DNA from 3 places in the Pectobacterium araliae genome. Region 1 is predicted to be linked to each of the others. Evidence: riboswitches for the same ligand, from Rfam matches in the RefSeq annotation. Region 1 holds a riboswitch; each other region holds the start of a gene.
What was found. Region 1 has a riboswitch for thiamine pyrophosphate ahead of thiM (hydroxyethylthiazole kinase). Riboswitches for the same ligand answer to the same signal wherever they lie in the genome.

Region 1 (7,654 bases):
GCTTCATCACCGCACCGACGGTATGGAACTTCCCGTTATAGGCGAGCGCGTTGAAGTAGGGCTGCCATTCCAGATCGACACTTACGGTGTTGATGATAAGATCGAACTGGCCTGCCAGCGCCGTCAGCGCCTGTGGATCGCGGCTGTTGACGACCTTATCGGCACCCATCGCCAACACTTCTTGCTCTTTGGCCGGATTAGAGCTGAACGCCGTGACTTCGCATCCCATCGCGTGCAGGAGCTTAATCGCGATATGTCCCAGACCACCGATACCGATCACACCGACGCGGCTGGTTGCCGTGACATGGTGCATTAACAGCGGTTTGAAGACGGTGATGCCGCCGCACAGTAGCGGGCCAGCTGATTCGATATCAATGGAATCAGGAAGCGGGATAGCCCACTGCCAGTTCGCGCGAATCTTATTGGCGAAACCGCCTTTATTCAGGATGGTTGGCACGCTGCCTTGCTGACAGTTGGTTTGGCTGCCGCTGATACAGGCATCGCAATGCCCACAACTGCGTGCCGTCCAGCCGATGCCGACGCGCTGACCAATCTTTAATCCTTTGTTTTTCGCCGCGTCACCCAAGGCGTGCACGCGGCCAATCACTTCATGCCCGGCAACCAGCGGATAGCTCGACATACCCCATTCGTTATCGATCATCGAGAGATCGGAATGGCACACGCCGCAGTAATCGACTACGACTTCGACGTCTTCCGCTTGCAGTTCACCCGCATCAAACTCATACAACTCCAGCGCTGCGCCTGCTTCCGGTGCGGCATAACTCTTTATCATCGTCATCACAATTTCCTCAGTATGGGTTTGATTAACCAGTCTAAAGGGTTATGGCGTTTTTCTCTATGTCACAACGTGCCTGTGGTTTTTCATTTTGTGTCAGGTGGGGGCAATCAGCCTGACGGTTGGCTGAAGTGGATCAGGAATAGCTCGGCGTTAGCTGCATACGTTTCCGTTATCCACGATTTGCTATGTAATTGATGGCCTGGGTTGGAGATAGTTGGTGTTTACTTAATCTGAGGGGACAAAAAATATTGTAAATATCCATTTGAGGTACAAAGTTCGCCCCAGATCTTTGGGGCGAAATGGAGATAGTTTATTCTGTTGTAATTTGATTTTGCTTTTTGATCGTTCTGGTTTTCAGCATCTCAACCTGTCCTGATTCTGTTAATGACCAGAATGTATTCATGCTGCCATCAGTCGTTTTTAAATATTCAATTTTAATGAAATCATATGCGCGCAATTGTATGCCTATCGTCTTGAGATCCTGAGAGGAAACTTTAGCGGATGTGCCTCCTTTGTCTGCGATTTTTTTCGCTGTTTCGGCAATTGTGGCTGAGACACTTGATTCGGGATAATGTCTAGTGAGGTAGGGCGATATTGTATGAAATATGTCCTTCCATTCCATGCTCACAGACCAAACTTTAATCCCACCAGTTGTGTGTGGCCCTCTAGGAAAAGTAGATTGGCAATTAAAATCGAAAACATCATCGAAATCCGCTAGATTTAAGTCAAGCGTTTGGTTGCGACTCGAAGTTGCCATTTTCAGTTCGTTTTTTAACCGTTCGTTTTCTTTTTGTAAATCAACTATTGCTCTTAAGTCATTTTCAGAAGACGTTAGATTGGCTCTCACCCATCCGATTGCTGGATAAGTTTTCATCGTTTTACTCATACTTAAGGCGACCAATCCAGGTAAATCTTTAGCTGTTGCCCATGTTTTCCTGAGACGATTGGTTGAGGCCTTCTCTATGAATGCTGTGAGCTTCTCTCTGAGCTCAGAGTCTTTTTCAGATTTGGCTAAAGGTAGACTTTCCGGATTCTCATGTACTAAAACAACAACACGTAAACCTTTTGAGACCGCATAATCGAATTCCTTTTCGGTGTAACTTAAACCGTCCTCTGCGACAGAGCCATATCGTCCACCAATGATCAGCAGATAATAATCACAATCATCAATTACTTTTTTTATGAATTCCCATTGCTCTTCATCGATTGCTGGGAATAACTCCATTCCTGCTGGGATGCAATCCATTTCCATCAGCGTCTGTATAACGTGTTTCCGTTCCTCTTCCAAATCCGTAAAAGTTGAACTTACGAAAACCTGGTAACGTTTATCCATTTCTATCCCTTAAAAGCGGAAGGGGCATGAAGCCCCTTCATTCAACATTAACCAGCGTAGCTATAGGAATCACGCATACCATCACGATAGCCTTCAGCAAATGCTGCTTGCGGGCTTTTATGGCGTACAGTGCCCGCTTGGCTATCAGGCAAAACATGCAAATTTACCCAGACTTGTTCCGTTCGAGATAAACCTGATTGGTATCCTTGATCGTAGGCGCAGCCACAACCACAACATTTATGCCGCCCCTCACCACCTTGGTCATCTGGCAGGTTAATGAAAGCCGTATTGTATCGATGAGACTTATTACAGATTGTCATGTGTAGCTCCTTATGAGCACTAATTGGTATTTACATGACCATCCAAGCTCGGCACAATCAAACCGTAGAAATGAAAGTGAGGCTAACAAACGTTATGAGTCTGCAAACTCATGGTGGTCATGCTTCATAAGCCGGATTCACAATTTGTGAATCCGGTTTTTTTATGCCTGTTATTAATGCGATATCTATATGTAGTGCATTAATTTCATTAATGCACTACATGCTGTGTATTTTAGTTGAGATTCTTTTGAGTACAAGGCTTGATTTTGAGGTTAAATTTAGATTGCGAAAGGTTAATAAATGCGCAAGCCTTGTCTGACAAGGCTTGCGACAATGTCAATAATGCGCAAAAAAATAAAAATTTGATCGAATACAGACTTCTTTGGCGAAAGGAGATAACTCGCTGATTCTTCAGAGTACCTGTGGTGATATCAGTCAGGAACTGTTTGGGAACCAGAACCTTGTTTAGTCCACTGCTTGTGGATAAGGTCAATATCCGCTGGACACTAGTAGGATTGGATGTCCATTTACAATACTGCCCACTGGCATTATCCTGATCGAAGATTAATAAAACATTAATCGCAACATTTTGATTTTAAATGACTCGGGGTGCCCTTCTTTGTGAAGGCTGAGAAATACCCGTACCACCTGAACTGGATAATGCCAGCGTAGGGAAGTCACGGTATGCCCACCGGTTGCCGCCTTCTTCCACGCCGGTTGGGAGATTTATGAACACGCGACCCGCCGACTTTTCTGCCGCTCAGGCAGCAATATCGCTCACCCAATTTCATTCTGCTTCACCGCTGGTGCACTGTTTGACCAACGACGTGGTGCAATCTTTTACTGCTAATGTGCTGCTGGCGCTGAATGCGTCGCCTGCGATGGTGGTCGATCCCGATGAAGCCGCGCAGTTCAGCGCGGTGGCCGATGCGCTGCTGATTAATGTCGGGACGCTGGAGCGCTCGCGTGCCGATGCGATGCGAGCGGCGGTAAAGAGTGCACATCAGGTGGATACGCCGTGGGTGCTCGATCCGGTTGCCGTAGGCGGTTTAACCTTTCGTACCGAATTTTGCCGAGAGCTGCTGACATGGAAACCGACGGCGATCCGCGGCAACGCGTCTGAAATCATGGCGCTGGCGGGGTTAGCCGCACAGGGGCGGGGTGTCGATAGCGCTGATGATTCGCTGGCGGCGCTCCCTGCCGCACGCGAGCTGGCTCGACAAGTGGGGACGATTGTTGCGGTGACCGGCGTGGTGGATTATGTCACGGACGGTGAGCGAGATATCGCGGTAACCGGCGGCGATAGCATGATGACGCGGGTAGTCGGCACGGGCTGTGCGCTGTCGGCGGTGGTCGCAGGTTTTTCTTCTCTGGACGGCGATCGCTTATCCCACGTGGCGGCGGCGTGTTATGTCATGGCGTTAGCGGGGCAGCAGGCAGCTTCAGCATCACAAGGTACAGGCAGTTTTATCCCCCATTTCCTCGATAGGTTGTATACCCTGCGCGCGGAGGAACTGGCATGAAACGTATCAATGCGTTGACGATTGCGGGCACCGATCCGAGCGGCGGTGCGGGGATTCAGGCGGATTTAAAAGCGTTTTCCGCGCTGGGTGCTTACGGCACGTCGGTCATTACCGCGCTGGTGGCGCAAAATACGCGTGGCGTGCAGTCCGTCTACCGAATTGAACCGGATTTTGTCGCGGCACAACTGGATTCCGTGCTGAGCGATGTGCGTATCGACAGCGCCAAGATTGGTATGCTGGCGCAGACCGATATTGTCGAAGCCGTTGCCGAGCGCCTGCGCCATTACGCCGTGCCTTTCGTGGTATTGGACACCGTGATGCTGGCGAAAAGTGGCGATCCGCTACTGGCTCCCGAGGCGGTGGAATCGATCCGTCGTGAGCTGCTGCCGCTGGTTTCCCTGATTACGCCGAACCTGCCGGAGGCCGCTGCGCTGCTGAATACGTCATCGGCCACCAACGAGCGGGAAATGCGTGAGCAGGGGGAAGCGCTGCTGGCGATGGGCTGTCAGGCGGTGCTGATGAAAGGCGGACACCTTAGCGAAGCGGAAAGCCCAGACTGGCTGTTCAGTCGACAGGCCGATCCGCAGCGCTTTAGCTCACCGCGTGTGAATACACGCAATACGCACGGCACCGGCTGCACGCTGTCTGCCGCGTTAGCGGCACTGCGACCGCGTCACGCTAGCTGGGGCGAGACGGTTAAGGCCGCGAAGGCGTATTTACAGCAGGCGTTACAGCATGCCGACACGCTGGAGGTCGGGCACGGAATCGGCCCCGTTCATCATTTCTACCGCTGGTGGTAAAACGCACATTCAGCTTGAAGTATGACGGGTATAAGTAAATTGACTTGTACTTTGCGTGACATCTTTGTCAGTAATTTCAAACTAAATTAAGCGTGTTTGTCATAGACAGTACGCGGGTTGGCCGGTTATTTTGCAGTGAATTCTTGGCGTTAATGTGAAATAGGATGGATAACATATGGCAGGTTCTGCTCGCAGTGCGATGGCTGCCAAGGCGCTTCAGACGATACTCAATATCGGCCTGCTGGCGCTGGCGACCATTCTGGTTATTTTTTTGGTCAAGGAAACGTTTCATCTGGCGAAAGTGCTGCTGATCTCCAACGAGAAAGATTCCTCCTATCAGTTGATAGAAGGCATCGTGATCTATTTCCTTTATTTTGAATTTATTGCGCTGATCGTGAAGTATTTTCAGTCCGGCTATCACTTCCCGCTGCGCTATTTTATCTACATCGGCATTACGGCCATTATTCGCCTGATTATTGTCGATCACAAAAGCCCAGCGGATACGCTGATTTATTCCGCGGCGATCCTGCTGCTGCTGGTGACGTTGTATCTGGCAAACAGTAATCGCCTGAAGCGGGAATAAGCAAACACGTCGTTATTCCAACAGCGAACACTGAGGCGGCAGTCGACAGGAGATCGCTGCGGGAAGTACCTCAATGTGGAAGCGTTTGGCGGTAAGTGGCTCGCCGTCCAGATTAAACGTCATATCGTCTGGTGCGGTGATCTCCAGCCAGGGCAAGGTAGCGGAAATCATGTTCTGGTTTTCGCTGCCAGTAAACCAGGCCTGAAGCATATTGGGCAACAGCTCGGTTGCTGACAGCACGCTCAGTTCCAGCAGCCCATCGTTAACCAGCGCTTCAGGGCAAAGCTGCTGTCCGCCGCCTGCCTGACGGCCATTTCCCGCCGCGACAACCAGCGTATCCCCCGACCAGTGAAAACCTGGCCCGCGAATTTCACAGCGTTCGGCTTGCAGCATGTCCATGCGAAAAAGCGCGTGCAGCACGTAAGAGGCACTCCCCAGCGCGGCCTTCATCTTGGCTGGCGTCTCGGTGGTAATACGCGTGGCGAATCCGCCCGTCGCCATGTTGATGAAATAATGGCTGTCGTTGACCTTGGCGATATCAATCGCAGTCGCGCGGCCTTTTATCGCCAGCGTCAGCGCATTGTACATCTCCATTGGAATCTGACAGCTGGTGGCAAAATCATTAGCCGTGCCTAACGGTACAATTCCGAGACACGGACGCACCGCTTCCGGCTGTACCGCCAATGCCGCAGCGACTTCATTGACAGTGCCGTCGCCTCCGGCAGCGATCACGTTATCCGCGTTGAGCTGAATCGCCTCTTCCACATAGCGTTTGGCATCACCGTATTCCCAGGTCACGCGGACATGCAGCGTATAGCCGTCCTTGCGTAGCTTATCGATGGCCTCGCGCAGTTCTTCATTACCCGCGCTTTTTCCATTCAAAATCAGTAGCGTGATTGGATTTTTTTCCATGTCATCTTTCTCTGGCTGCGATGTTGTCGTTAAGACAGAAACGTTGCAGTTAATCATAGACACTAAATTAGCAGGTAGACATCAGAAGAATCGGTGAATGTTTGCGGTAGGGAAATGGGTAAACGGGAGGATCGAGTAGGAGGCGAGATTACTCCCGCCGTCCTCTCACACCACCGTACGTGCGGTTCCGCATACGGCGGTTCATGTTAACTCTGGAACTGCCGTTGCTGCTCCACTAGTGATATCAAGCCGAGTCGTCTGAACTGCGCCGTCTTTATCGCATCATTCATGTGACTCGACCCCGCGTTCCACCACGCTCCTCGCTGGTTACTCGCCGACCTCCACGCTCGCTTTTCACACAAGCCCGCTCGCATTAGCATTCGGGCTCGCGTATACGTTCGTTTCCATTGCCGCCACAGTAGACTGCGCAGTTTACGCCTGACCCAGCCGTCAATCTTCTCCAGAACTCCTTTTACTTCCGTGTATCTGAAGTAGCTCATCCAGCCTCGCAGTATCGGTGTGAGTTCATTGATTACGCCTTTCACTGATTTCGTCGCGTGCCCTGTCGTCAGGCTACGGATCTTCTCCTTCAGCCTCTCGACACTGCTCCCTGCGATCTTCAGTCGGGTCTGTTTGTGCCGTGTCACGCTGTATCCCAGGAACTTACGCTCCCACGGTCGCGCCACCGCACTCTTCTGCTCATTGACCTTTAGCTTCAGTATGTCTCTCAGGTACACCCTGATTGCCCTAAAGATATGCTCGCCTGCTTTGCGACTGCTCACGTAAATGTTGCAGTCATCCGCATAGCGACAGAAGCTGTGACCTCGACGCTCCAGTTCTTTATCCAGTTCATCCAGCAGAATGTTCGACAGTAGCGGCGACAACGGTCCGCCCTGCGGCATTCCCTTACCTCGCTTCTCTGTCTCGCACCCGTTCGTCATTTCCGCTTCAAGGTAGCGACGTATCAGTTTCAACAGCCGTTTATCCCTGACATGCCTCGCCAGACGTGACATCAAAATGTCATGATCCACCCGGTCAAAGAACTTTTCCAGATCCAGATCGACCACCCAGCGTTTCCCGCTTTGTATGTAGCGCTGTGCCTGTTGCACTGCCTGCCACGCATTGCGGTTACTTCTGAACCCGTAACTCGATTCGCAGAAGTGCGGCTCCACGACCGGACTGAGTTGTTGTGCTATCGCCTGCTGGATAAGCCTGTCCACTACCGTCGGGATACCCAGGGTTCTCACGCCGCCGTCCGGCTTTGGGATATCCACTCTGCGTATCGCCTGCGGCTGGTAGGCGCCCGTAATCAATGCCTGCCTGATACTCGCCCAGTTCTGTTTCAGCCACGGCTTCAACTCCGTCACTTTCAGGTTATCTACCC
Region 2 (7,654 bases), 2.2 Mb from region 1:
GCACCTGAAAGCAAAAGGCACGTCGCCGAAGGACAGCGCGCCGCTGACGATGATCCCCGGCGATCAGGCTTATCAGATTGAAGTCACGGCGAATTTTGCCCTAGGAGCGCAGGCCGGTTTACTGCTGTTCTATAACGCGAAGCTGTACGTTGGGCTGTCGTTTAATCAGGATGGCACCGTCATGCACCGCTATGGGCTGGAAAGGGCGGAGAAGAAACTGCCGCATATCACGGGTAATGAGGTGCAAATTCGGATGAAAAACGATCGCCATATCGTGACGTTTTACACCCGCACCTCGGATCAGGGAGCGTGGGAGAAATATCCGGTGCAAATGGAAGTGTCCGGTTATCATCACAACGTCGCGTATGACTTTCTCAGTTTGCGGCCTGCCCTGTATGCTTCAGGCGAGGGCGCCGTCACGTTCAGCAACTTGCGCTATCAGGCTTTGCCTTAATTCTTCAATCCGAAGACGGACGTGAAATTCCCAGGATGGTGGACGCTTCGGCGCTGCCATCCTGTAGCGCCTGAGTCGATCCATCATAATAAATTTGTCCGTCCACGATCAGCACCGTGCGCTTTGCGATCCGCATGGCGTCATCCAGATTGTGCGACACCATCAACAGCGTGAACTCACGCTCCTGACACACGCTTTCAACCAGATCGAGCATCTCCTGACGCAGCGCCGGATCGAGAGCCGAGAACGGTTCATCTAGCAGCAAAATGGGCTGATGACGCACCAGACAGCGTGCCAATGCCGCGCGCTGGCGCTGCCCGCCGGAAACCTGCGAGGGCAGACGATCCAGCAGATCCGCCAAACCCACCCGATCGGCGATCTGCTGTAGCGTTTCACGCTGTGCGGTACTGAGCCGCAGGCCGGGGTGCAGCCCCAGCGCGATGTTCTGCCCAATCGTCAGGTGAGGGAACAGATTATTTTCCTGAAACAGAATCGAAACTGGTCGTTTAGCCGGAGGCGTCTCGCGGTGAGATTCGCCGTTCAGTCGTAATTCCCCGCTGTCAGCCATCAGGAAGCCCGCAACCAGATTCAGCAGCGTGCTTTTCCCCGCACCGCTGGGGCCGAGGATGGTGATGCGCTCGCCCGGTTTGACGTGAAAATCAAAACGCATGGGCAAGTGTTGATAAAAGTAGGTCAATTTCTCAAGCGCGATCATGACGGCCTGCCAGTTTCTCAATCAGGGTAAATAATATAAAGCACAGCAGCATCAACAACAGCGCTGTGACTGCGCCGTCGGCGCTGCGATAGGAACCGATTTGCTGGTACAGATAGAACGGCAGCGTGCGGAACTGCTCATTGCCGAATAGCGCGATGACGCCGAAATCACCAATCGACAGCACGCAGGCAAAAGCCAACGCCTGCGCGAGCGGTTGTTTCAGCGCGGCGAGTTCGATCAGCCTTAGCCGCTGCCAGCCGTGAATATCCAGCGACGTACAGAGTCGGTTATAGCGCTCGGCAACGTCCAGCATTGGGTTTTCCAACACTTTGATCGCATACGGAATGGCCATCAGCGCGTTGGTGAACACCACCAGTGCGTAAGGGGATTGCGGTAGCCCGATGCTGTTATTCAGCAGCAGGAAAAAGCCGGTTGCCAGCACAATGCCCGGCATGGCGAGGATGAGCATACCGCTCAGGTTCATCAACTGCCCGAACAGTGGCTTTTGGCGTAGCTTGAGCTCGCGACTGCTCCAGAGCAGCATCATGGTTAGCACCAGACACAGGAGTCCCGCGCCTAAGGCAATGCGCAGTGAGGTAAACAGCGTTTGCCAGAGCACAGGTTGTTGCAGGACGGAAACCAATGAGCGGTTCACACCATCGACCACCACGGCCAGCAAAGGAGGCACGACCAGCAGCAACAGCGCACCAATCAGCAGGCCGTCGGTGAGGCGGCTTAAGGCGCTATCCTGCGGGTTACGCCAGGCAAGCTGCTGTGTGCTGCCAACGGGCAGAATCCGTCCCAGCCGCTGGCTCAGCAGCACCAAACCGAGACAGCAGACCATCTGAATTAACGCCAGCAGTGCCGCGCGCCCCGGATCGTAATCAAAGCTTAATGCCTGATAAATAGCCAGCTCAATGGTGGTCGCCTGCGGGCCACCGCCCAGCGACAGCACCGTGGCAAAACTGGCAAAGCAGAGCATAAAAATCAATGCGCCAGTGGGTAAAATCTGCCTGCGCAGGGCGGGCCATTCCAACAAACGGAAATGCTGCCAGCTGTTCATACCCAGATTGGCGGCTAGCTGGCGCTGCTCGGTGGCAATACCTTCTAAGGATTGCAATAGCAGTCGGGTTGCCAGCGGCAGATTGAAGAACACATGCGCCAGCAAAATTCCCTGCAACCCATAGGGCGAAAACGTGTATTTCAGGTCAAACCAGCCCAGCGCAGAGGCCAGCCAGCCTTGTCTGCCATAAACGCTGAGCAGGCCAAAAACGGCTACCAATACGGGCAGCACCAGCGTCATCGCGCACAGGCGCAACAGCCAGCGATGGCCGGGAAAGCGCCGTCGATACAGCGCTCTGGCAAGGAAAATGGCTGGAGCGGTAGAAAACAGCGCAGAGAGAAAGGCCTGCCAGAAGGTAAACCGAATGACATGCCAGAGATAGCTGTCATGCCATAGCGTGCGCCACTGGCTTTCGGGCGCCTGTATCCACAGTGCGCCGAAAGCCAGTACGGCAACGGAAATTAACAGCGTGGTGGCCAGCAGCCCCGGCCACAGACGTCCGCCGATTAGTGGCTGACGGCGCGTTGCCATGCCTGAATCCACAGCGTCCTTTGGTCGGCAACATCTTGTGCGCTGAACTGCATGGCTTTCTCAGGCACGGCGAGCGTCGCGAAGCCCGCAGGCAGGTCGGTTTTCACCGCCGGATACATCCAATTCGTCGTCGGGATAGCCTGTTGGAAGGTTGGGCTCAGGATGAACTGCATAAAGCGTTTTGCCAACTCGGGATTTTTGCTGGAAGCCAACTGCCCGGCGATTTCGATTTGCAGGTAATGTCCTTCGCTAAAGGTCGCTGCGGCGTAGTTGTCTTTCTTCTCTTCGATGATGTGGTAGGCCGGCGATGTGGTGTAGCTCAACACCAGATCCGCTTCCCCTTTCAGGAACAAACCGTAGGCTTCACTCCAGCCTTTGGTGACGGTAACGGTTTTTTTCGCCAACTTCTGCCAGGCTTGTGGCGCATCGTCGCCGTACACTTTCTGCATCCATAACAACAAACCTAGCCCCGGCGTGCTGGTGCGCGGATCCTGATAGATCACTTTCCACGGTGCATTGCTGTCCACCAGTTCATGCAGGCTTTTCGGCGGGTTTTTCAGCGTGTCTTTGTTATACACAAACGCGAAATAGCCGTAGTCGTAAGGAACGAAGGTTTTATTGCTCCAGCCGCCCGGCACCGTAACCGCACGGGTGTCCTGACCGTGTGGCGCAAACAGGCCGGTTTGCTCCGCTGCCTGCAACAGGTTGTTGTCCAGTCCCAGAATGATGTCCGCTTTGCTGTTTTTGCCTTCCATACGCAGGCGGTTTAGCAGCGATGCGCCATCCTCCAGTGCGACAAAATTCAGTTCGCACTCACACTCTTTTTCAAACGCGGTCTTGATGACGGGGCCTGGACCCCACTCGGAAGCGAACGAATCATAGGTATAAACGGTAAGCGCAGGTTTGGCGAAAGCGGATGCTGAGAGCAGTAACAGACAAGGCAGGCTGGTTTTCAGCACGGTGGCTGAACGGTGTAATAATTGATTTAACACTTTGCACTCCTGAGAATCATAGGGTGGCAAAGGACTTCGAGGCAGCAATAAGCCGCACTCTCAAATCCCTTCGCCGGTATTAACCGGATCAGGTTCGACGGGTATCTTCTCAGCGAAAAATTTTCCGCACCCCGTTGAGAACGGCACATTGTAAAGGGTTAAGTCGGGCAGCGAAAGGCTCTCAGCGTTCCGGCGGCGCAAACCAGGCGGATTTAAAATCAAACCAGCCCAACATATTCATCCTGACGCCGCGCATACTGCGCTGCCCTTGAAGTTGCAGCCAGTGATGCAATAGCGGATGCAGTTGCCCGCTTTTGATGAGTTTTTCACTCCATTCTGCCATTGAGAGTGTGTTATTACGCCACTGCTGTGCGTCGGTATCCAGGTCGTCGTTCAGGCAATGTTGCACCAGTGGCAGCTCATAGAGCATCGCAAACAGAGAGAATTCGAGCGGCAGATAACAATTCAGGCTACCAAACCAGATATCGCTTTCGGCATTACCCTGATACCAATCTTCGTAGCTGATGGTCTGAACATGCAACGTGACGCCCTGCTGCGCCAGCAGCGTACGCATAATCTCGCTCAATATCCGGTATTCTGGGTGCTCCTGATAGAACGTGAGCGTGACGTCGGTTAGTCCTTTGGGTATGGACTGTGGCGTATCGGGGTGATGATGATGCCAGCGCGGTAGCAGGCTATAGGCCGGTGACCAGTCGCGCTGGTTACTGATATTGGCGTGGTTGAGCAGCGAAATAGGATTAAATACCTGCCTGAGCCATTGCTGAGTCTCTGGGCGCTTGTTCAGCGGCGAGCGTTTGTCGAACAACAGGAAATAACCGCCTTCTTCCATTCTACTTTCCAACTGTTCGTGACGAGAATTGTCGGACTGGAACTGAACGAAGACGGGCATTTCTTCCGGTTCGTCCGGTAGGACCCAGATGTTGACCTCATCAATCAGCGCCCGATAGCCAAAATAGTCATCGAAAGCGCGGATCTTCAATTGGCTGCTGTTATTGCGCACCACGGCATAAGGGCCGGTGCCAATCGGGTGTTGGGCGAAATTCGGCAGCGTTTGCCACTCTTGTGGCAGGATCATGGCGTGTACGCTGGCTAAAAGCCACGGCAACCACGTATCTGGGTTGTGTAAGCGGATATCAATCACAAACGGCATCGGTGAGGTCACGGCCTCAATATGGGAAAAGAGCGGAAGCGAGGTGAGGCGCGATAACGATGTGGTGATGTCGTCCATCGTGAGTTCACGACCATGATGGAAGCGGATGGCCGGACGCAGATAAAAGCGCCAGTGCAGAGGAGATAAACTCTGCCAGTGATGAGCCAGATCGGGTTTCAGTTCCCCATTTTCCTCATTTATATTGGTGAGTCCGCTGAATATTTGTCGCGCAATGTGCATTTCCGAGCGTCGCAGTGCCGAGCTGGGCAATAAATTGTGTAACGGGCGGTAGTAGAGGATGCGCAGAATGTGCTTTCCTTGCCGGAAGCTCCGTCCAAGGTGGGCGAGTAGCATCTGGCGCACCGCTTCTTTGTCACCGACCAACTGCACCAGTTGCTCAATACGATCTTGTTCCAGCAAATCTTCGGCACGCTGCTGTTGTAGCGCTAATCCGGTATACACAAAGGAAAGTTGCGAACGTTTTCCTCTTCCGGCTTCGGCTTGCCAGATGAGCCAGCCTGCTTGTTGCATGGCGTTCAATAACGAGCGGATATGGCGGCGTGAGCAATTCAACACACCGGTCAGCTCTTGCAGTGTGGTGTCGGTGGTTTGCCCCTGAAAGTGCTGCCACAGGCGGATGAACTGTTGTTGCAATCGAGGGGAAGACATAAAAGAGGAACTCCCTGCACTAAAGTCATCAATTTATCTTTCCCTATATTACGTCGATACTTTCTAACAAGGAAAGAGAGGAGGTGGCTTATGGCAATTTCCCGTTTGTCCCAGTTCTATCGAGCCTACTTATCGACCTGTAAAGCGAAGTGGTTGCGGTGGATGTCTACCCAACAGCGCATTGCATTACTACAGCAGGCGACGCAGTGGCACCTGAAAGACATGTCCGACGACGAATACCGTCATTGGTTCTAGGTGGTGTGAGGAAACGTATTCTGAGTAATGGTGATGTTTCACCAACCAGCGAGTTCTCTCGCTGGTTTTTTTTCGCTGTTTTTTCCAGCATGGGGATGTTAATCCGTTTCTGATAGAATCGGTGAAACAGGTACACCGTTTCTGGATGATGAAGATCGCCTATTTTTCTTCTCTGTCTGAGCAATTTTGTACAAATGACAAGAGGGTTAACGCGTGCATAAAAAGCTGGTTGCGCAAGAGCAGACACATTTCAGACACCTGGAGGCACTCGGTGGTCTGGATATGTTGCAGGCGCAGTACTACCAGCAGCGTTTTCCTCGTCATGTGCATGATACCTATTGCATTAGCGTGATTGAGCAGGGGGCTCAACGCTTTTATCGTTCTGGTGCTGAGCACGTTGCGCCCAAAGGCGACATCATTCTGGTGAATGCAGACGATGTGCACACGGGGAGTTCTGAGGTAGAAACGGGATGGGCCTATCGCGCTATTTATCCTCACCCTGACCTTTTTCGCTCAATTAATCAGGATCTTCAACGCGCAAAAGATGCCATTCCGTGGTTTTCTGATGCGGTGGTGCACGATCCAGGATTAGCGGAACAACTGCTCATGACCTTCGATATGCTTGCTCAGCCGGGCAATCTGTTACTGAAAGAAACGCTGCTGCTGTCGTCATTAACCTGGCTGACGATGCGCTATAGCAAGACGCGCCTGACGCCACAGACACTACCTGTTGCGACCCAAAATATACTGAATGTTAAAGCCTTTATGGACAGCTATCCCGAGAGAGAACTCGCTCTTGTTGAACTGGCAGCGCTCGCTGAGCTTAGCGTATGGCACTTCTTACGGCAGTTTAAAGCCGTTGTCGGTATCACCCCCCACGCTTATTTGATCCAGGCACGTTTGCGTAAGGCGAAAGATCTACTGCGTAAAGGTCACTCTATCCTCGATGTTTCGGTGCAGTGTGGTTTTACCGATCAGAGTCACTTCCACCGCCATTTCAGAAATTCGTTGGGATTGACGCCGGGCGAGTTTACTAAGGGTAATTCACTCTAAACGCTATCCCTATTCTGAGGGGAAGCAACTTTATCCAATACTATTAAAAACCGTTTTGTTAGTTTTTCGCTATCGATTTATTTCTGGTAGTGCAATGTTATATGGAAAACGCCGTAACCCGTTCATCGTCTGAATCAAAAGACACCGTTAGTCCGTGGAAGCATTTTATGACCGGCGTGGTTGAAATGCTTCCACTCTGTTTATCCGTGGTGCCCTGGGGCATTCTGGCTGGTTCTATGGCTATTCAATCGGGATTATCTGTCGGACAAAGTATTGGGATGTCCGCGATTATTTTTGCGGGAGCAGCGCAGTTAGTCTCACTAGGGCTGCTTATGTCTGGCGCGAATGTCGTGACGTTATTAATCTCCGTTTTCTTTATCACCGCACAGCATCTTATTTACGGACTGACGTTACGTGAATATGTTTCAACGTTGAGATTAAGCAAGCGACTTCCTATCGGATATCTATTGTCCGATGAGCTTTTTGCACTCAGTGAAAAGAAAGACAGGAAGAACAATGTCAGTGCCAGTTATTTAATTGGTGCGGGATTCACCTTTTATATTTTCTGGAATATCTTCAGTATTCTTGGCGTGGTCATGGCGTCATCTGTGCCGGATTTGGATAAATATCACCTTGATTACTCTATCGTTGCTACGTTCATTACCATCGTTGTGCCGATGATAAAAAAGATCAGCACCTTCTCTGGTGTCCTATTCTCCCTGCTTCTGTCAATGCTATTGACCTATTTCAA
Region 3 (7,654 bases), 1.1 Mb from region 1:
GCTCGTTTTCCAAGAACCTGGCTCCCGGTTTGCGCGTTGGCTGGATTGCTCCGGGGCGCTATCTGGAGCGGGTGATTCATACAAAGTACATCAGCACGGGATCGACAGTGGTGCAGCCCCAGCTAGCTGTGGCGGAATTTATTCGTCAGGGACACTATCAGCCTCACTTACGCCGGATGCGCGCCCAATACAAAGCCAATCTGAGTACGTTTACTTGCTGGGTGCGTGAGTATTTTCCGTCAAACATCTGTGTGAGCCGTCCCCAGGGGGGCTTTCTGATGTGGATTGAGCTGCCCGAGTATTTTGATTCGCTCAAGCTCAGTCGTGAGGTCAGAAAAGCAGGCATACAGATAGCCGCGGGTTCGCTCTTCTCCGCCTCAGGAAAATATCGCAATTGTATTCGACTCAATTATGCCAATCGCTTTACGGAAGAAATGAGAGAAGGGCTGCGCATTGTGGGCAACGAAGTCGCGAAGATGATGCACACTTTTCCTGACCAGAACGCACCCTGATAATTTTAGGGAAGGGCCGATACGGGTAAGGATAAGCCCCGTATCGGCGGGTTGATGTGCAGAACCGATAAGTGGCAAACGGCTCCGGTCAACAAGCTTAGTAACGCTCAGGCTTGCCAACGACGCTACTGTATTCTTTACCGAAATCAGTGACGATAGGGTGAATTTCATGTTGCGAAGCGCGATCCTGAGAATGTTGTCTTCTATGTAATTCTCATTTCGGCCTGCGAACCGCCTCCCAAATCATACGTATCGCCCATACCCGAGATGCGAAGGCTACCACGGTGTGAGGTGTCCCTGCGGGAACCTCATCACCGTGTTTCCCTCTCACTTCACGCTTAAGTGACCAATATCAGGCATATCGCCGCGTTACCCGCTCAATGACTACCTGCCTAAATAACCGTCCCAGTCTTTCCATACAGGCTGGAGGCCTGCTCGTATGATGGCTTGCGCTACATCTTCAGGGCGTCGCGAATCATGCGGTGAAAACTGTTCCAGTTCAGGATGGTCGTCGGCGTAGCCACCCGGCTGGGTTTTGGAAAATGCGCTGACGTTGTTAATCGCGATAGGAATGGCATGATCGCGAAAGAAAGGCGATTCACGTGTGGAAAGCGATAGTTCAATATCCGGCGATAGCAACCGGAATGCGCAAATGACCTGCATGAGCTGCGCTTCATCCATGAGCGACGCCGGTTCAATGCCACCCGTACAGGGGCGCAGACGAGGGAACGAGATAGAATAACGGCTCTGCCAGTAGCTCTGCTGTAAGTGCAACAGATGTTCCGCGACCATGTAGCAGTCGGTTCGCCAGCTATTGGACAGGCCAATTAACGCGCCCAGCCCGATCTTGTCGATCCCCGCACGACCAAGTCGATCCGGCGTGGCGAGTCGCCAATGGAAATCCTGCTTTTGTCCTTTTAGATGATGCAGTTGGTAGGTCGCCGGATGATAGGTTTCCTGATAGACCATCACGCCATCCAACCCCAGCGTTTTCAACTCGGCATATTCGTCTTGCGACAGCGGCTGAACTTCAATCATCAGCGAACTGAAGAGCGGTCGGATCAGTGGAAAGACGCGACGAAAATAATCCATTCCTACTTTACGCTGGTGTTCGCCAGTCACAAGCAGCAGGTGCTCAAACCCCAGTTCCTTGATGGCGGCGCATTCACGTAGGATCTCTGCCTCATCCAGCGTTTTTCGCTTGATGTGATTGCTCATCGAAAAGCCGCAGTAGGTGCAGTCGTTGGAGCACAGATTGGATAGATATAGCGGCACATAGAAACTCACCGTATTGCCGAAGCGCTGGCGGGTGAGCTGCTGTGCCCTCTGGGCTAGCGGTTCCAGATAGGCGCTGGCGGCAGGTGAAATGAGCGCCATAAAATGGTCACGCGTTAGGTGTGGTGCAGCAAGCGCTTGCTCGACATCACGTGCGGTTTTACCGTTGATGCACAGCGTTAGGTCATCCCAGTCGAGCTGTTCCCAGACGGTTTGGAAATCGACGCTCATCGCTCCGCCCCTTCCGTTTGCTGATGCAGGAAACCGGTGAGCGGGCTGGTGGCGCTGGCGACAAACTGCTTACTTCCCAGACCGGCCTGACGAGCAAGCCCACCGGCATCGACTGCCAGTCTGAATGCGTGTGCCATCGCCACAGGATCGCGGGCAACCGCGATGGCTGTGTTGACCAGTACAGCATCGGCTCCCATTTCTAGCGCATCGGCCGCATGACTGGGCGCACCAATGCCCGCATCGACAATCACCGGAACGCGCGCCTGTTCGATGATGATGCGGAGAAAATCACGCGTTTGCAGTCCTTGATTGGAGCCGATCGGCGAGCCCAGCGGCATCACTGCCGCGCAGCCGACTTCTTCCAACCGTTTGCACAACACAGGATCGGCACCGCAGTAGGGCAGCACCGTGAATCCCTCTTTTACCAGCTGTTCGGCGGCTTTCAGGGTTTCGATCGGATCGGGCAGCAGGTATTTCACATCGGGATGAATTTCCAGTTTCAGCCAACGAGTGCCCAGCGCTTCTCGCGCCAGTCGGGCCGCAAAAATGGCTTCGTCTGCGGTTTTGGCCCCTGAGGTATTCGGTAGCAGCTTAATACCGAGCTGGCGTAGCGGGGCGAGAATGGCGTCGTTGCCGCCGTTCAGATCAACGCGCTTCATCGCCATGGTGACTAACTGAGAACCAGAAGCCTCAAGTGCTGCCAGCATCAATTCTGGCGTGGCGAATTTCCCAGTGCCGGTCAGCAGCCGTGAAGTTAATGTCGTATCGGCAATGTGCAGCATGTCATCCTCCCGCGATTGCCTGAAAAAGCAAAATATCATCACCGTTTTGCACCTGATGCTGTGACCAGGTGGCGTGCGGGATAATGGTTTGGTTGATGGCCAGCGCTGTGCCAGGCTGGAGCCGATTGATCTGGCTCAGCAGTGCTTCAACCGTGGTGGCTTCTGGGCATTCAAAGGGTTCATCATTCAGCGTGATTTTCATGCACCCCTCCACATACCGAGCAATGGGGCGCACGCGTCAGCTGGAGCGTGTTCCAACTCTGCTGTTTACCATTGAACATCCTCAGCTTGCCGTCTAGCGCGGACGGTATACCGACCAGCAGTTTGATCGCTTCCAGTGCCTGAAGCGTACCAATCACGCCAACCACCGGACCCAGCACGCCGGCGGTGCGGCAGTTGCGCTGTGGTTCGGACGTATCGGGGTACAGGCAGGCGTAGCAGCCGGCGTGATAAGGCGGTGTGAAAACAGCGAGTTGGCCGCTGAAACCGACGGCGCTCCCGCTGATCAGCGGTTTGCCGGCGTTAAAGCAGGCAGCGTTAACCGCATGGCGAGTGGCCATGTTGTCGCTGCAATCCAGCACGACATCGACGCGGCTGACGGCGCTGTATAACGTGTCACCGCTGAGCCTTTCGGTAATCGCAATCGCTTCTGAGTGCGGATTTAATGCCTGTAGCTGACGCTGCGCCAACACGGCTTTGGGTTTGTCGGTGTCGCTGGTGCGATACAGAATCTGGCGTTGCAGGTTGCTGATGTGCAGTGAGTCATCGTCGGCAAGCAGTAGCGTGCCGACCCCAGCGGCAGCCAGATAGAGCGAGGCGGGCGCCCCCAGCCCACCCAGCCCAACCAGCAGAACGCGGGCGGCTTTGAGTTTCTCCTGACCTTCCGGGCCAATATCCTCCAGCATCAGTTGACGGCTATAGCGCATGAATTCGCTATCGCTCAGTCCGGCAGGCGCTGGATGGTGAGTCGTTACCATGTCATGCCTCCCGTCCTTCAATCATTTTGAGCAGCGTCGTGGTGGCCTGCCGCCAGTCTGGTGCCTGAGTAATGGCGCTGACGACGGCAATGCTGCCGACGCCCGTTGCCAGCACCGCAGGTACTCTGTCGATGCTGATGCCGCCAATTGCAACTGTAGGAAAACGGTCTTGCAGATCGGTTATGTGCCGCGTTAGTTCAGCCAGCCCCTGCGGCGCTGATGGCATATCCTTGGTTTGCGTGGGGAAAATATGCCCCAGCGCAATATAGGACGGATTGATCGCCACCGCGCGTGCCAGTTCACGATCGTCATGCGTAGAGACGCCTAAGCGCAGACCCGCTTTTTTAATGGCGGCCAGATCGGCAGTATCCAGGTCTTCCTGACCCAGATGTACGCCGTATGCCTGATGTTTTACCGCTAATTTCCAGTAGTCATTGATGAAGAGCTGCGCCTGATAGCGGCGACCCAATGCGATCGCCTGGATCACATCGGCTTCGGTTTGTTCATCTGCCCGATCTTTGATCCTGAGCTGGATCGTGTTCACCCCGACGCTGAGTAATCGCTCGATCCACTCCACGCTATCGACGACGGGATAAAGCCCCAGCCGCTGTGCCGTTGGGGCAAAAGGCGTCGAGCCCGTCATTTGCTTTCCTCGGTTTGTAGGCTGGTGGCGCTGTGATAAAGCTCGCTACCGCGCGAGCGGAATTCTTGCGACATCTGCGCCATACCCACTTCAACTGGTTTGGCTTCTGCTTCCTGTTTCGCGGCGTAGTCGCGTACTTCCTGTGAGATTTTCATCGAGCAGAATTTAGGGCCGCACATGGAACAGAAGTGGGCGACTTTGCCGGATTCCTGGGGCAGCGTTTCATCGTGGTAGGCGCGTGCGGTTTGCGGATCGAGCGCCAGATTGAACTGATCTTCCCAGCGGAATTCAAAGCGCGCTTTTGACATGGCGTTATCACGGATCTGCGCGCCGGGATGGCCTTTCGCCAGATCGGCGGCATGGGCGGCGATCTTATAGGTAATCAGCCCCTGTTTGACGTCTTCTTTGTTCGGCAAACCAAGATGCTCTTTCGGTGTGACGTAACAGAGCATCGCGCAGCCAAACCAGCCGATCATGGCAGCACCGATGCCAGAGGTGAAGTGATCGTAACCCGGTGCGATATCGGTCGTCAGCGGGCCGAGCGTATAGAATGGCGCTTCGTGGCAGTGTTCCAGCTCTTCGGTCATGTTGCGGCGGATCATCTGCATCGGAACGTGGCCGGGGCCTTCGATCATCACCTGTACGTCATATTCCCAGGCAATTTTGGTCAGCTCACCTAACGTATGCAGTTCGGCAAATTGGGCTTCGTCGTTGGCATCCTGAATGGAGCCGGGACGTAAGCCGTCACCCAGCGACAGCGCGACGTCATAAGCCGCACAGATTTCACAAATTTCGCGGAAATGTTCGTACAGGAAGCTCTCTTTGTGATGCGACAGGCACCACTTCGCCATAATGGAACCGCCACGTGAGACGATGCCAGTCAGGCGTTTGGCGGTCATCGGCACATAGCGCAGCAGCACGCCCGCGTGGATGGTGAAATAGTCCACGCCCTGTTCCGCCTGCTCCAGCAGCGTATCGCGGAACATCTCCCAGTTCAGGTTTTCCGCCACGCCGTTCACTTTTTCCAGCGCCTGATAGATCGGTACTGTCCCGATGGGTACGGGGCTGTTACGCAGAATCCACTCGCGCGTTTCGTGAATATAGCGGCCAGTCGAGAGATCCATCACGGTATCCGCGCCCCAGCGGGTAGACCAGACCAGTTTTTCCACTTCTTCTTCGATGGAAGATGTCACGGCGGAGTTGCCGATATTGGCGTTAACCTTCACCAGAAAATTACGGCCGATAATCATCGGTTCCGATTCGGGGTGATTGATGTTTGAGGGAATAATGGCACGCCCGGCAGCCACTTCCTGACGGACAAATTCCGGCGTGATGTTTTCCGGCAGGAGAGCGCCGAAACTTTGCCCCGGATGCTGCTGGCGTAGCACCTCGCCGCGGATACGCTCGCGTCCCATATTTTCGCGAATGGCGATAAATTCCATTTCAGGCGTAATCATGCCCTGCCGCGCATAGTGGAGCTGGGTGACGCGTTTTCCTGCTTTGGCACGCAGCGGACGTGGCAGGTGTTCGAAACGCAGATGATCCAGACCCGCATCCGCCAGACGCTGTTGGGTGAAGTCGGAGCTGACGCCGGATAACGCTTCGGTGTCGTGACGTTCTGCAATCCAGCTGGCGCGCAGCTTCGCTAGCCCAACGCGGACATCGGGTTGCGCAGCCGGATCGCCATAAGGCCCTGACGTATCGTAAACCGGGATTGGCTCATTGGGTTCGTATTGGGGGTTGTCTTTACTGCCGCCAAGTAACGTCGGGCTAAGCTGAATCTCCCGCATCGGTACGTGGATGTCGTCACGTGAGCCTGTAAGGTAAATGCGTTTGGAATTGGGAAAGGCGGTTCCCTGTAAGGTTTCAATAAACTGCTGGGCGGCGGCACGCTGTTCACGGCGACCAGATTTGGATGCTGTAGATAACTCTGTCTTTACCGACGAGGTTTTTATAGACAAGGGTTCTGTAGACATAGCAAGTTCCTGTAAGACGTAAAGGGAAGATTGCTTGTCTGGAGCCGGAGGGAGTAATAATGATATTGAGCGTCAGAGCAGGTATGTGGGAATACACAGCCTTGGGCTCAATGAAGTGCATTACTCTTGTTCCCTTCGCAGGTATTAACCCGATCAGGTTCCGCGGATCCCGAATTAACGGTCTCAGCCTGTGCGCTCATAAGTTTCGTCATAACGATTGATTTCGTAAAACAAAACACGAGCACGCTAGGCACTCCGACAAGATTTGCCCGTCTGTTAAACGGGTCAATAAAACCCCTACACTGTATGTCGGCAAAACGCGGATGTCAAAGCGTGCCGCTTTTGCCTTTCCAGTGTGTGATGATGTTCTTAAATAACGTCAAATGACGACTAGTTATCGTAAACCTGCTTGATCATGTTGTCTTCTAACGTAAAACGCTCTTCTAATGCTTCGCCGACGCTGGAAAGTGCCTGCTGGAATTCGAGGCAGTTATCATGGTCAATGGCTGCCGCCAGATGGCTATCGTAAAACGTCATAATTTGCTGCGTATTATTTTGCAGGGCGAGGTCGAGCTGGGTGGAAAGCGCTAAGACTTGTTCGCTGTGCGTCGCGGCTTCATGCAGCATCTTTTCGTATAAATGAAAGTGCCCAGTAGAAAGATAGTCCACCAGATTCTGGCAAAAATTATCCAATGCCTCTTCATCCAAAAGAGAAAGCGTTTCCTTGTTCGGCTTGATGCCAACCAGATGATAGTAAGCCACCAGAAGCTGCTTACGCGCTTGTAGCCATTGGTCGATTAACGCATTATTGCCACCAACGTATTCAGTCAGACTTTGTAGCTGGTTTAGCATTGTTGACTCCGTGAACGGTAAGAAATAACTGAAATCCCAGTTATAAAACTTATGTAATCACTCTGAATGTAAAATGCCAGTGAAGTGGCAGTGGAGCAATAAAAAGATATGGAACAGACGCTAAAAGGTGATGAAACCGGCTGGTGGGTAGTGAGCGATGCAGTACAAATCTGGCTACCCCAAGGAGAATTACCGCGCGGAACGGCGACGGCGTGGTCGTTACAGGGGAAAGTAGCTCGTCAAATCGGTGAATGGCAAGGGCAGCTTGTCTGGCTGGTTTGCCAGGGGCGGGATACTGGCATGGTATCGGTTCGCCAACTGCTCGATCAAGACGCGGGCTTATTCCAACTGGCGGGGCGAGGCGTACAACTTGCTGAATTCTATCGCTCCCATCGCTTTTGTGGTT

Region 2: it holds a riboswitch for thiamine pyrophosphate, as region 1 does, so the genes downstream of both, thiB (thiamine ABC transporter substrate binding subunit) here and thiM (hydroxyethylthiazole kinase) in region 1, are expected to answer to the same signal.
Region 3: it holds a riboswitch for thiamine pyrophosphate, as region 1 does, so the genes downstream of both, thiC (phosphomethylpyrimidine synthase ThiC) here and thiM (hydroxyethylthiazole kinase) in region 1, are expected to answer to the same signal.

The regions. Positions count from the first base shown of each region.
Region 1 is NZ_AP028908.1:3,118,138-3,125,791, reverse strand. It holds gene ahr (NADPH-dependent aldehyde reductase Ahr) at 1-799, opposite strand, end outside; gene AACH44_RS14205 (DUF4062 domain-containing protein) at 1,110-2,132, opposite strand; gene AACH44_RS14200 (hypothetical protein) at 2,180-2,452, opposite strand; TPP riboswitch at 3,048-3,144, shown strand; gene thiM (hydroxyethylthiazole kinase) at 3,181-3,975, shown strand; gene thiD (bifunctional hydroxymethylpyrimidine kinase/phosphomethylpyrimidine kinase) at 3,972-4,775, shown strand; gene psiE (phosphate-starvation-inducible protein PsiE) at 4,951-5,358, shown strand; gene yegS (lipid kinase YegS) at 5,371-6,270, opposite strand; gene ltrA (group II intron reverse transcriptase/maturase) at 6,477-7,654, opposite strand, start outside.
Region 2 is NZ_AP028908.1:649,785-657,438, forward strand. It holds gene AACH44_RS02930 (family 43 glycosylhydrolase) at 1-454, shown strand, start outside; gene thiQ (thiamine ABC transporter ATP-binding protein ThiQ) at 459-1,169, opposite strand; gene thiP (thiamine/thiamine pyrophosphate ABC transporter permease ThiP) at 1,156-2,763, opposite strand; gene thiB (thiamine ABC transporter substrate binding subunit) at 2,739-3,722, opposite strand; TPP riboswitch at 3,803-3,899, opposite strand; gene sgrR (HTH-type transcriptional regulator SgrR) at 3,937-5,595, opposite strand; gene sgrT (glucose uptake inhibitor SgrT) at 5,686-5,850, shown strand; gene AACH44_RS02960 (AraC family transcriptional regulator) at 6,064-6,903, shown strand; gene AACH44_RS02965 (AzlC family ABC transporter permease) at 7,005-7,654, shown strand, end outside.
Region 3 is NZ_AP028908.1:4,213,865-4,221,518, reverse strand. It holds gene AACH44_RS19180 (PLP-dependent aminotransferase family protein) at 1-512, shown strand, start outside; gene thiH (2-iminoacetate synthase ThiH) at 897-2,018, opposite strand; gene AACH44_RS19170 (thiazole synthase) at 2,015-2,800, opposite strand; gene thiS (sulfur carrier protein ThiS) at 2,802-3,002, opposite strand; gene AACH44_RS19160 (HesA/MoeB/ThiF family protein) at 2,983-3,777, opposite strand; gene thiE (thiamine phosphate synthase) at 3,779-4,420, opposite strand; gene thiC (phosphomethylpyrimidine synthase ThiC) at 4,417-6,396, opposite strand; TPP riboswitch at 6,510-6,664, opposite strand; gene rsd (sigma D regulator) at 6,787-7,248, opposite strand; gene nudC (NAD(+) diphosphatase) at 7,357-7,654, shown strand, end outside.